Regions from separate parts of the Enterococcus sp. ZQ21 genome, predicted to be linked through region 1. Evidence: riboswitches for the same ligand, from Rfam matches in the RefSeq annotation. Region 1 holds a riboswitch; the other holds the start of a gene.
What was found. A riboswitch is a leader RNA that binds a small molecule or an ion and turns the genes downstream of it on or off. The one in region 1 is predicted to bind magnesium.

Region 1 (4,216 bases):
AGATAGAAAAGGGTTACATTTTTATAAGAAGATGTATTTCTAGAGAACGTCATTGGAGGAGATAGTGTGGATGTACTGAAAAAAATAAAAGGTGGGGTTGTCGTTTCTTGTCAAGCTTTGGAAAATGAGCCATTACACAGTTCTTTTATCATGGGGAGAATGGCTTTGGCTGCAAAAGAAGGCGGAGCAGTTGGTATTCGCGCAAATACAACAGAAGATATCAATGAAATCAAGCGAATCGTTGATTTGCCAGTCATAGGGATCATTAAAAGAGATTACGATGGGTCAGAAGTATTTATTACTGCGACAGAAAAAGAAGTGAAAGAACTTTTGGAGACGCAAGCTGAGATCATTGCACTCGATGCAACTTCTCGTAAACGTCCGACAGAAAAAACAACAGCTGAGCTTGTCCAAATGATCCACGATCACAGTCGATTAGCCATGGCAGATATTTCGACTTTTGAGGAAGCGCTTCAAGCGCAAGAAGATGGTTTTGATCTCTTGTCTACGACATTAGCAGGATATACAGAATATTCTCGAAAGACACAGACGCCTGATTTTGATTTGTTGAATCAGATCATAGAACAAGTCAATATACCAGTAGTCATGGAAGGCCATACTGACTCTCCAGAACAAGTAGAGAAAGCCTATGAATTAGGTGCTTTTTCAGTCGTCATTGGATCCATCATCACCCGTCCGCAATTCATCACTAAAAGATATGTCGAAGCCGCGAATAAAGCAAAGAACTAAAAAACACGTACGGCACAGATTCTTGACAAAAAAGAAAAATTAATAGATAGTTTAAAGCAGATTCTAAGAAGAAGAGGAAAGCGTTGCTTTTCCTTTTGTCTTCGCAGATCTGCTTTTTAGCGAATTTTATAGAAAGAAGGCGAGACCATGTTTGAACGAAGTCCTTCAGAATTGACAGAACGTGAAAATTACAAGTTGCTGATTGGTTCAGTTATCCCTAGGCCAGTTGCAGTAGTAACGACTAAGTCCGTAAATAATATAGTGAATATCGCACCCTTCAGTTACTTCAATATCGTCAGTTCGAATCCACCGATTTTATCCTTGGCGATCCAGAGAAAACAAGATACAGTAAAAGACACAGCAAAAAACATTCTTGAGACAAGAGAAGCGGTCATTCATATCCTTGATGAGGACAACGTAGAAGAAGCAAATAAAACAGCAGCTAATCTGCCTAATGAGGAAAGCGAACTACACTTGACTGAATTGACTTTAACGGATTCAGCAATCATTTCAGTACCAGCATTGACAGAAGCAAAAGTTCGTTTTGAGACAACCTTATATGAACATGTCGAGATACGGAATAAAAATAAAGTAACAGCTGATTTATTTTTGCTAGAAGTACAGAAATATCATTTGAATGAAACAGTTTATGATGAAAAGACGGGAAGGATCGACCCAAGAAAGTTGAATGCTGTAAGCCGCTTGGCAGGAAATGATTATGCAGCAATAGGAGAAATTTTCACGATCGCACGTCCCCAATAAGAAGGAGTAATAGTTATGTTAAAAATAAGTTATAAACCCTCAGCAGATTCAAAAGAAATGGAAAAAGAATACGAGACAGTGGATGATTTTCTGCAAGGGCAGTATTTAGAAGTTCCGCCATTGCAAGATCATTTTGTCGTCACCAAAGTTACTTTAGATGGCAAAGAAATAAGATTAACAGACCACACGATTAGCGGGTTATTCAATTACTTCAACAAATAAACATTTATTCCGAAAAGTGGAAATCACATAAAAAAACACCAAAAATAAAAAAATTATCAAGGAATCCTGGCACAAACGAACGAAACTGCGCTGGGATTCTTTTACGTTATTTGTTATTTTTTCCTAAAAATATTAAAGATTGTTAAATTTCACTATTTCATTTCAAATTCCATTGCCTAATACTTAGGAAAAGTCTATTATGGACTCGTAAATAGAATATAGTAATAACCTTGTTAGGTGAGGCTCCTATACAAACATAGGCTATTGCCCAGAAACGTCGAAAGTCGCCAATGGGTAAAACAGAAACTGTCGGATTAAGGCTTTTTCCAATAGCTAAGAATGTTTTCTTTACGTTGTATAGTGCTAAAACTCGGACGATGAGATGATGCTAGGTCAGAATTCTTGTTCGAAAAGGTTTCTGACCTTTTCTTTATATTTTCAAGACTGACTTATTTGATGAGACAAACTCGCTCCTCACCTGACAAGTGGTTTACTGTGTGAGGAGGAGATGCGGTGAAAAAAAGAAAAAAGATCGATTGGTGGATTTTGGGTCCTTATTTGACTTTGTCCATGATCGGTCTTTTAGAAGTATACAGTGCTAGTTCTTATCGCTTATTGCAAGCAGATGAAAATACAAAAAGTCTATTATTGCGCCAACTGATTTTCATATTTTTGAGTTGGGGCGTAATCTTCTTAGCTCGTTCAATCAAACTGCACTATTTACTTCACCCTAAAATAGCAGGATATGGTTTAGCTTTATCGATTTTCTTTTTGATCTTAGTACGAGTAGGGATATTCGGTGTCACTGTTAATGGCGCGCAACGTTGGATTTCTCTGTTTGGCATTCAATTTCAGCCTTCAGAATTAGCAAATCTTTTTCTGATTTTTTATCTAAGCTGGTTTTTTCGTGACGGAAATAATCCGCCAAAAGACCTAAAAAAACCTTTCCTGATTACAGTAGGCATAACTTTGCTGATTTTATTCCAGCCAAAGATTGCTGGAGCATTGATGATTCTTTCGATTGCGTGGGTCATTTTTTGGGCAGCAGCAGTTCCATTTAAAAAAGGAATCTATCTGATTGTTACTTTTTCTGCCTTATTGATTGGAGCAGCCGGCGGAGTATTATATTTAGGAAACAAAGGCTGGCTTCCCCAGATGTTCAATCATGCTTATGAAAGGATTGCGACTTTAAGAGATCCTTTCATAGATAGTCATGGTGCGGGCTATCAAATGACTCATTCGTTTTATGCACTATACAATGGTGGCATATGGGGGAGAGGATTAGGAAACAGTATCACAAAAAAGGGATATCTTCCAGAGACAGAAACAGATTTTATTTTTTCGATCATTACAGAAGAGCTTGGGTTAATTGGTGCATTGTGTGTACTTTTCTTATTATTCTCATTATGCATGAGAATCTTTTGTTTAAGCAGTCGTTGTAAAAATCAGCAAGCTGGGTTGTTTCTTTTAGGATTCGGAACTTTGCTATTCGTTCAGACGATAATGAATGTGGGAAGTATCGCAGGGCTTATGCCAATGACTGGCGTGCCATTACCATTTGTTAGTTATGGAGGAACAAGTTATCTGATCCTTTCTTTAGGAATCGGGATCACGTTGAATATTTCTTCGAAGATACAGGCCGAAGAGTTGCCGCTCTATCGACCTGAAAAACAATAAAGAGAAACTGAGAATCTCTCAGTTTGAATTATCATAAAGGACTATCTTTTATTTTTCAAGCGAGAGATTCTTTTTAGAAAGAGGAATTCGCAATGAAAGTATTTCAAAAAATCATATTATCTGTTTTGTTACTGCTTACACTAGTAGTCGGCTTTTTTTCGATTGAATTTGTCCATGGATTTTCGTCTGCAAAACAGACCTCAACTGTTAAAAAGGTAGCGCCGAAAAGTGTTCCTACCACACTAAACGTGGCTTTGATTGGTTCAGATGCCCGTTCGAAAGATGAAAATGGTCGCTCAGATTCACTTATGGTTGCACAATACGACCAGAAAACACAACAAGCAAAACTAATCTCTATCATGAGAGACTCATACGTCGATATACCAGGTTACGGAATGGATAAAATCAATGCAGCGTACTCTTACGGAGGAGTTGATTTATTGAACCAAACATTAAAGGAAAATTTCAAATTTGAAGCCCCGTATTATGCAAGTATCACATTTCAAGATTTTATCGATTGCGTCAATGAACTGTTTCCTGATGGAGTAGAGATTGATGCAGAAAAATCTTTAGATTTAGATGGCGTATATATAAAAAAAGGGAAGCAAGTAATGGATGGCAATACGTTACTGCAGTATGCTCGATTCCGTGAAGACGAAGAAGGAGACTTTGGGAGGATTAGAAGACAGCAACAAGTGATTAAAGCTATCTCTCAGCAGCTGAAAGACGTCACTTCGATATTTAAATTACCGAAAGCAGTGGGAAAACTACTTGGCAGTATCCAAACGAACCTTCCTGAGAGTGT
Region 2 (4,216 bases), 670 kb from region 1:
ATCATAGATCAGATTCAAAAACAAAAGTTGTAAAGGCAGCATTGGTAAAAATGGCAGGAACGTACTTGCAATCAGCACGGAAAACATATTGCCAAAATTAGAACTTGCTGTAGCCTTGATATATTTCATGATATTCCCAAAAGTTTCTCGTCCAGAAAGAAGGCCTCTTTCCAAAATCGTCAAATCTTTTTCTAAAAGGATCACGTCTGCAGATTCTTTCGCAATATCCACAGCTGTATCTACAGAAATACCGATATCAGCCACTTTCATTGCAGGAGCGTCATTGATACCATCTCCTAAAAATCCGACAGTATGACCATTTTTACGTAAAGCTGTCGTCAAACGTGCTTTTTGCTGAGGATTCAATTTTACGAATACTTCATGGTCTTCAGCTACTTGTGCTAATTCATGATCACTCATTTCCGAGATTTTCTCACCGGTAACCAATTCATTGATCTCTAGACCTACTTGACGGCACACTGAACGTGTAACTAATTCGTTGTCCCCAGTCAGAACTTTTACAGCTACACCATGTTCTTTCAGAGCTTTCAACGCTTGTTTCGTTGTTTCTTTTGGTGGATCAAGGAAAGCAAGATAACCAATCAAAACCATGTCTGACTCATCTTTGACTGAAAATTCTCCAACGACGCTTGGATTGGTCTTTTGTGCGACACCAATCACTCGTAAGCCATCTTCATTAAGTGACTGTACTTTTGCAAGTACGGCTTCTTTTCGTTCTTTTGTTAATGGTGTGACAGTACCGCCAAGATCAATAAATTTAGAAATGTTCAGCATTTCTTCAATCGCGCCTTTTGTGATCATTTGTGTTTTACCAGCTGGATCAGCAACCACAACACTCATACGACGACGTTCAAAATCAAAAGGAATTTCATCCACTTTTTGATAATTGATCTTATCTGTATCTAAAGTTTCTGTTGCTTCATCAATGATAGCCACATCTAACAAATTTTTCAGCCCTGTTTGATAGTAGCTATTTAGATACGCATGGCGCAAAACACGATCATCTTCATTTCCTTCACAATCCATATGATATTCAAGAATGATTTTATCTTGTGTCAATGTCCCCGTTTTATCCGTGCATAACACATCGATTGCACCAAAGTTTTGGATGGCATTCAAATTTTTGATCACTGTTCCTTTTTTGGCCATCACACTTGCTCCTTTGACCAAATTCGTCGTAACGATCATTGGAAGCATTTCAGGTGTTAGACCAACTGCTACAGATAGTCCAAAAAGAAAAGCTTCTAGCCAATCCCCTTTTGTAAGCCCATTGATGACGATAACTGCTGGAGCCATCAATGACATAAATTTGATCAGTAGCATGGATGTTTTATGGATGCCTAATTCAAAGCTTGATTGAATTGGTTTTTCAGATAGCGTTTCTGCTACATGACCAAATAGTGTTTCATTTCCAACAGAAACAATGATTCCTTCCGCACTTCCACTGATGACATTACTTCCCATAAAGACAAGATTTTCGTAACTTGTTTCGCTTTGCTGATCGTCTTCACATACTTTCGCATTCTTTTCTACTGGATAGCTTTCCCCTGTCAATGCTGCTTGGGAAATGAATAAATCCTTTGCGGACAATAAACGCATATCCGCTGGTATCATATCCCCTGCTGAAAGCCGAACAAGATCTCCACAGACGATTTCTTCCATAGGAATCTCTGTGTACTTTCCATTACGTTTTACAGCTGCCGTTACTTTCACAAGTGATTTCAGTTTTTCAGCCGCTTGATTGGAACGTACGGACTGAATCAACGTCATTGTCCCGCTGACGATAACCATAGTGAAGATAATGGCTACACCGAAAAGATCTTTATCTCCAGGAGCTGCTAATACATATTCCGTGATGAATGAAATAATTCCTAATGCGATCAACACTAATGTAAATGGCGTGATGTATGCTTTCAATATTTCTACGATGAATGGTGTTTTTTTGCCATATGAAATCGCATTTTCACCGTAATTTTCTCTTGAACGTTCGATTTGTTCTTCTGTCAATCCATTTGCTGATGCATGGAATAGTTCAAATAATTCTTGTTTCGTTTTTCCAGCAAAAGCTGCATAAATTTTTTGTGTATCTTTCTTTTTTTCCATCTCAATCTCTCCTTTGTGTCCAAAAGACAGCTGTTCTCGCTGCTTTTGGTCTTTAGCTATTCATCGGATCGATAGAGAAAAAACTGAAAGGGGCTGAGAACAGATAGATAATAGCCCTGGCCTTTCCTCTAGATCCTTGTTTTTCGAATGACTGTCATCCATTTGTTCTCATCTCCTTTACTAAGTAATTTTAATTCATGACTTCCAATCATTTTTCGAATAGTTATTTTCCCAATTAGACCACCTCCTTTTTATTTTTCACCGATGGGGATTTGCGGCAACAAAAAAACCTCTCGCCAAATACTCAGCGAAAGGTTTGAAAAAGCATATTAAAAAAAGCTTCTCAGATCTCATCGTTGAGTTTTGACACTGTACAACGTAAAAAGCAGATACCTGCTTTTAGCTACCTTATGAAAAGCCTTATCTCGACAATTCCTGTTCTACCCATTGGCGTCTCTCGACGTTTTTGGGCAGTAGCCTATGTTTGTATAGGAGCCTCACCTAACAAATCTTATTCGGTTTTCCTTCGTTAATATAACAACTAAAAAAGAGGATGTCAAATCAATTTTCCATGTTTTTCATACTTTTTTTAAAATACACACGTTATATTCCTGTCTCACGCGGTTTTATTTGTCTCATTTTCCACCTCCCGCTATAATAGAAATATAGTAGGAAACGAGGTGCTGTTATGGAAAGAACACTTGTTATTATCAAGCCAGACGGCGTGAGACGCCATTTAGTCGGAAGCATCATTCAACGTTTTGAAGCAAAGGGACTGGCCATTGCTGAAATGAAGTTTGAAACTATGACTCCTGAATTAGCAAAAGAACATTATCAGCACTTGACTGAGCGCAGTTTTTTTGATGAACTGATCGATTACATGACTTCCGGTCCTGTCGTTTATCTTGTGCTGGTCGGCGAGGAAGTGATCGATATCGTCCGTAAGATGGTTGGGGCAACAAAAGCTGCCGATGCTGTTCCAGGTACGATCCGAGGAGACTACGCGCTGCCGGGGACTGAAAACATCATTCACGCTTCTGATTCCCGTGATGCTGCGGTAAAAGAGATCGCCCGCTTTTTCCCGCCATTCGATATAAACAAACCGTCTGAAAAAGCGGCGAAGTGATACAAATTATAAACTGCTGGTCTAGTTGCTGGGTTCAGCAATGGCCAGCAGTTTTTTCTCTAAGGACCTCCGTTGATTCTTTCCTAACATATATTCGAGCACTGTGAAGAATTCTTGGTAGTCTTTCGTCTTTTCTTCCCCTAAAGCAGCAGAAATCAATCTTTGATAATAATCTGCCATCAATGTTTCATAGATCACTGTACTTCTTTCTTTATGTGCTAAGCTCCGTTTCATATCTTCATTCACACTACGTGCCTTTTTCAACCGACCATTTTCTATATAAAACGAAGTCAGGTTCATTAAAAAAGTAAAGAGATACTGCTCATGATTGTTCAACTGTGCTAATCGTCGCATTCTTTTTTTGATTTTCAAATAATTGTTCTCAATGAACCGATCACTGAATATCCAAGGAAAATCAGCTAGAATAGATAGTTCAAATTGACCATAGTCTGGTATCTGCATCAAGTATTCTTCAATGATTCGGCATTCATAACGTAAAAATTCAAATTCTGTCTCAGATACTTCTGTTTTTTCGACCATGTGAAGATTCAAAACCAAATAATACAGATCTTCTGTTTTCTTAAAATGCCTACGGTTATTGCTGATCTCTTTATAAGGATCAAAGCTGTCTTCTTGTACCCGATCTAGCATTCGTCTTTTTTTCTTTAACTTTATTGGTTCATCCAGCTGGTTTCGCATCCATTCATATTCTGCAAGTGTCATGTTCATTCGCTCTAAAAATGATCTCAATGTTACAAATGACATTTTTTTCACTGAATTTGTCTCAATCCCGACTAGAGAAGTCTTAGAACAGATTCCTTCCGCTAATTGGGACTGTGTCAACTTCTTGTTGACTCGAAGTTTCTTGATCAATTCACCATCATACATAATAGTTCTCCTTTTTAATTTAAATTTTTCCACATTCAATAAATAGATACGTTAAAAAGGAAAAATACACGAAAAAAA

Region 2: another riboswitch for magnesium. It lies ahead of mgtA (magnesium-translocating P-type ATPase); the one in region 1 lies ahead of QK255_RS06340 (FtsW/RodA/SpoVE family cell cycle protein).

The regions. Positions count from the first base shown of each region.
Region 1 covers NZ_CP125658.1:1,300,625-1,304,840, forward strand. The annotation lists gene QK255_RS06325 (N-acetylmannosamine-6-phosphate 2-epimerase) at 67-750, shown strand; gene QK255_RS06330 (flavin reductase family protein) at 898-1,512, shown strand; gene QK255_RS06335 (DUF4649 family protein) at 1,528-1,734, shown strand; M-box (ykoK) riboswitch at 1,957-2,123, shown strand; gene QK255_RS06340 (FtsW/RodA/SpoVE family cell cycle protein) at 2,248-3,411, shown strand; gene QK255_RS06345 (LCP family protein) at 3,504-4,216, shown strand, end outside.
Region 2 covers NZ_CP125658.1:630,090-634,305, reverse strand. The annotation lists gene mgtA (magnesium-translocating P-type ATPase) at 1-2,124, opposite strand, end outside; M-box (ykoK) riboswitch at 2,466-2,640, opposite strand; gene ndk (nucleoside-diphosphate kinase) at 2,813-3,250, shown strand; gene QK255_RS02950 (Rgg/GadR/MutR family transcriptional regulator) at 3,272-4,138, opposite strand.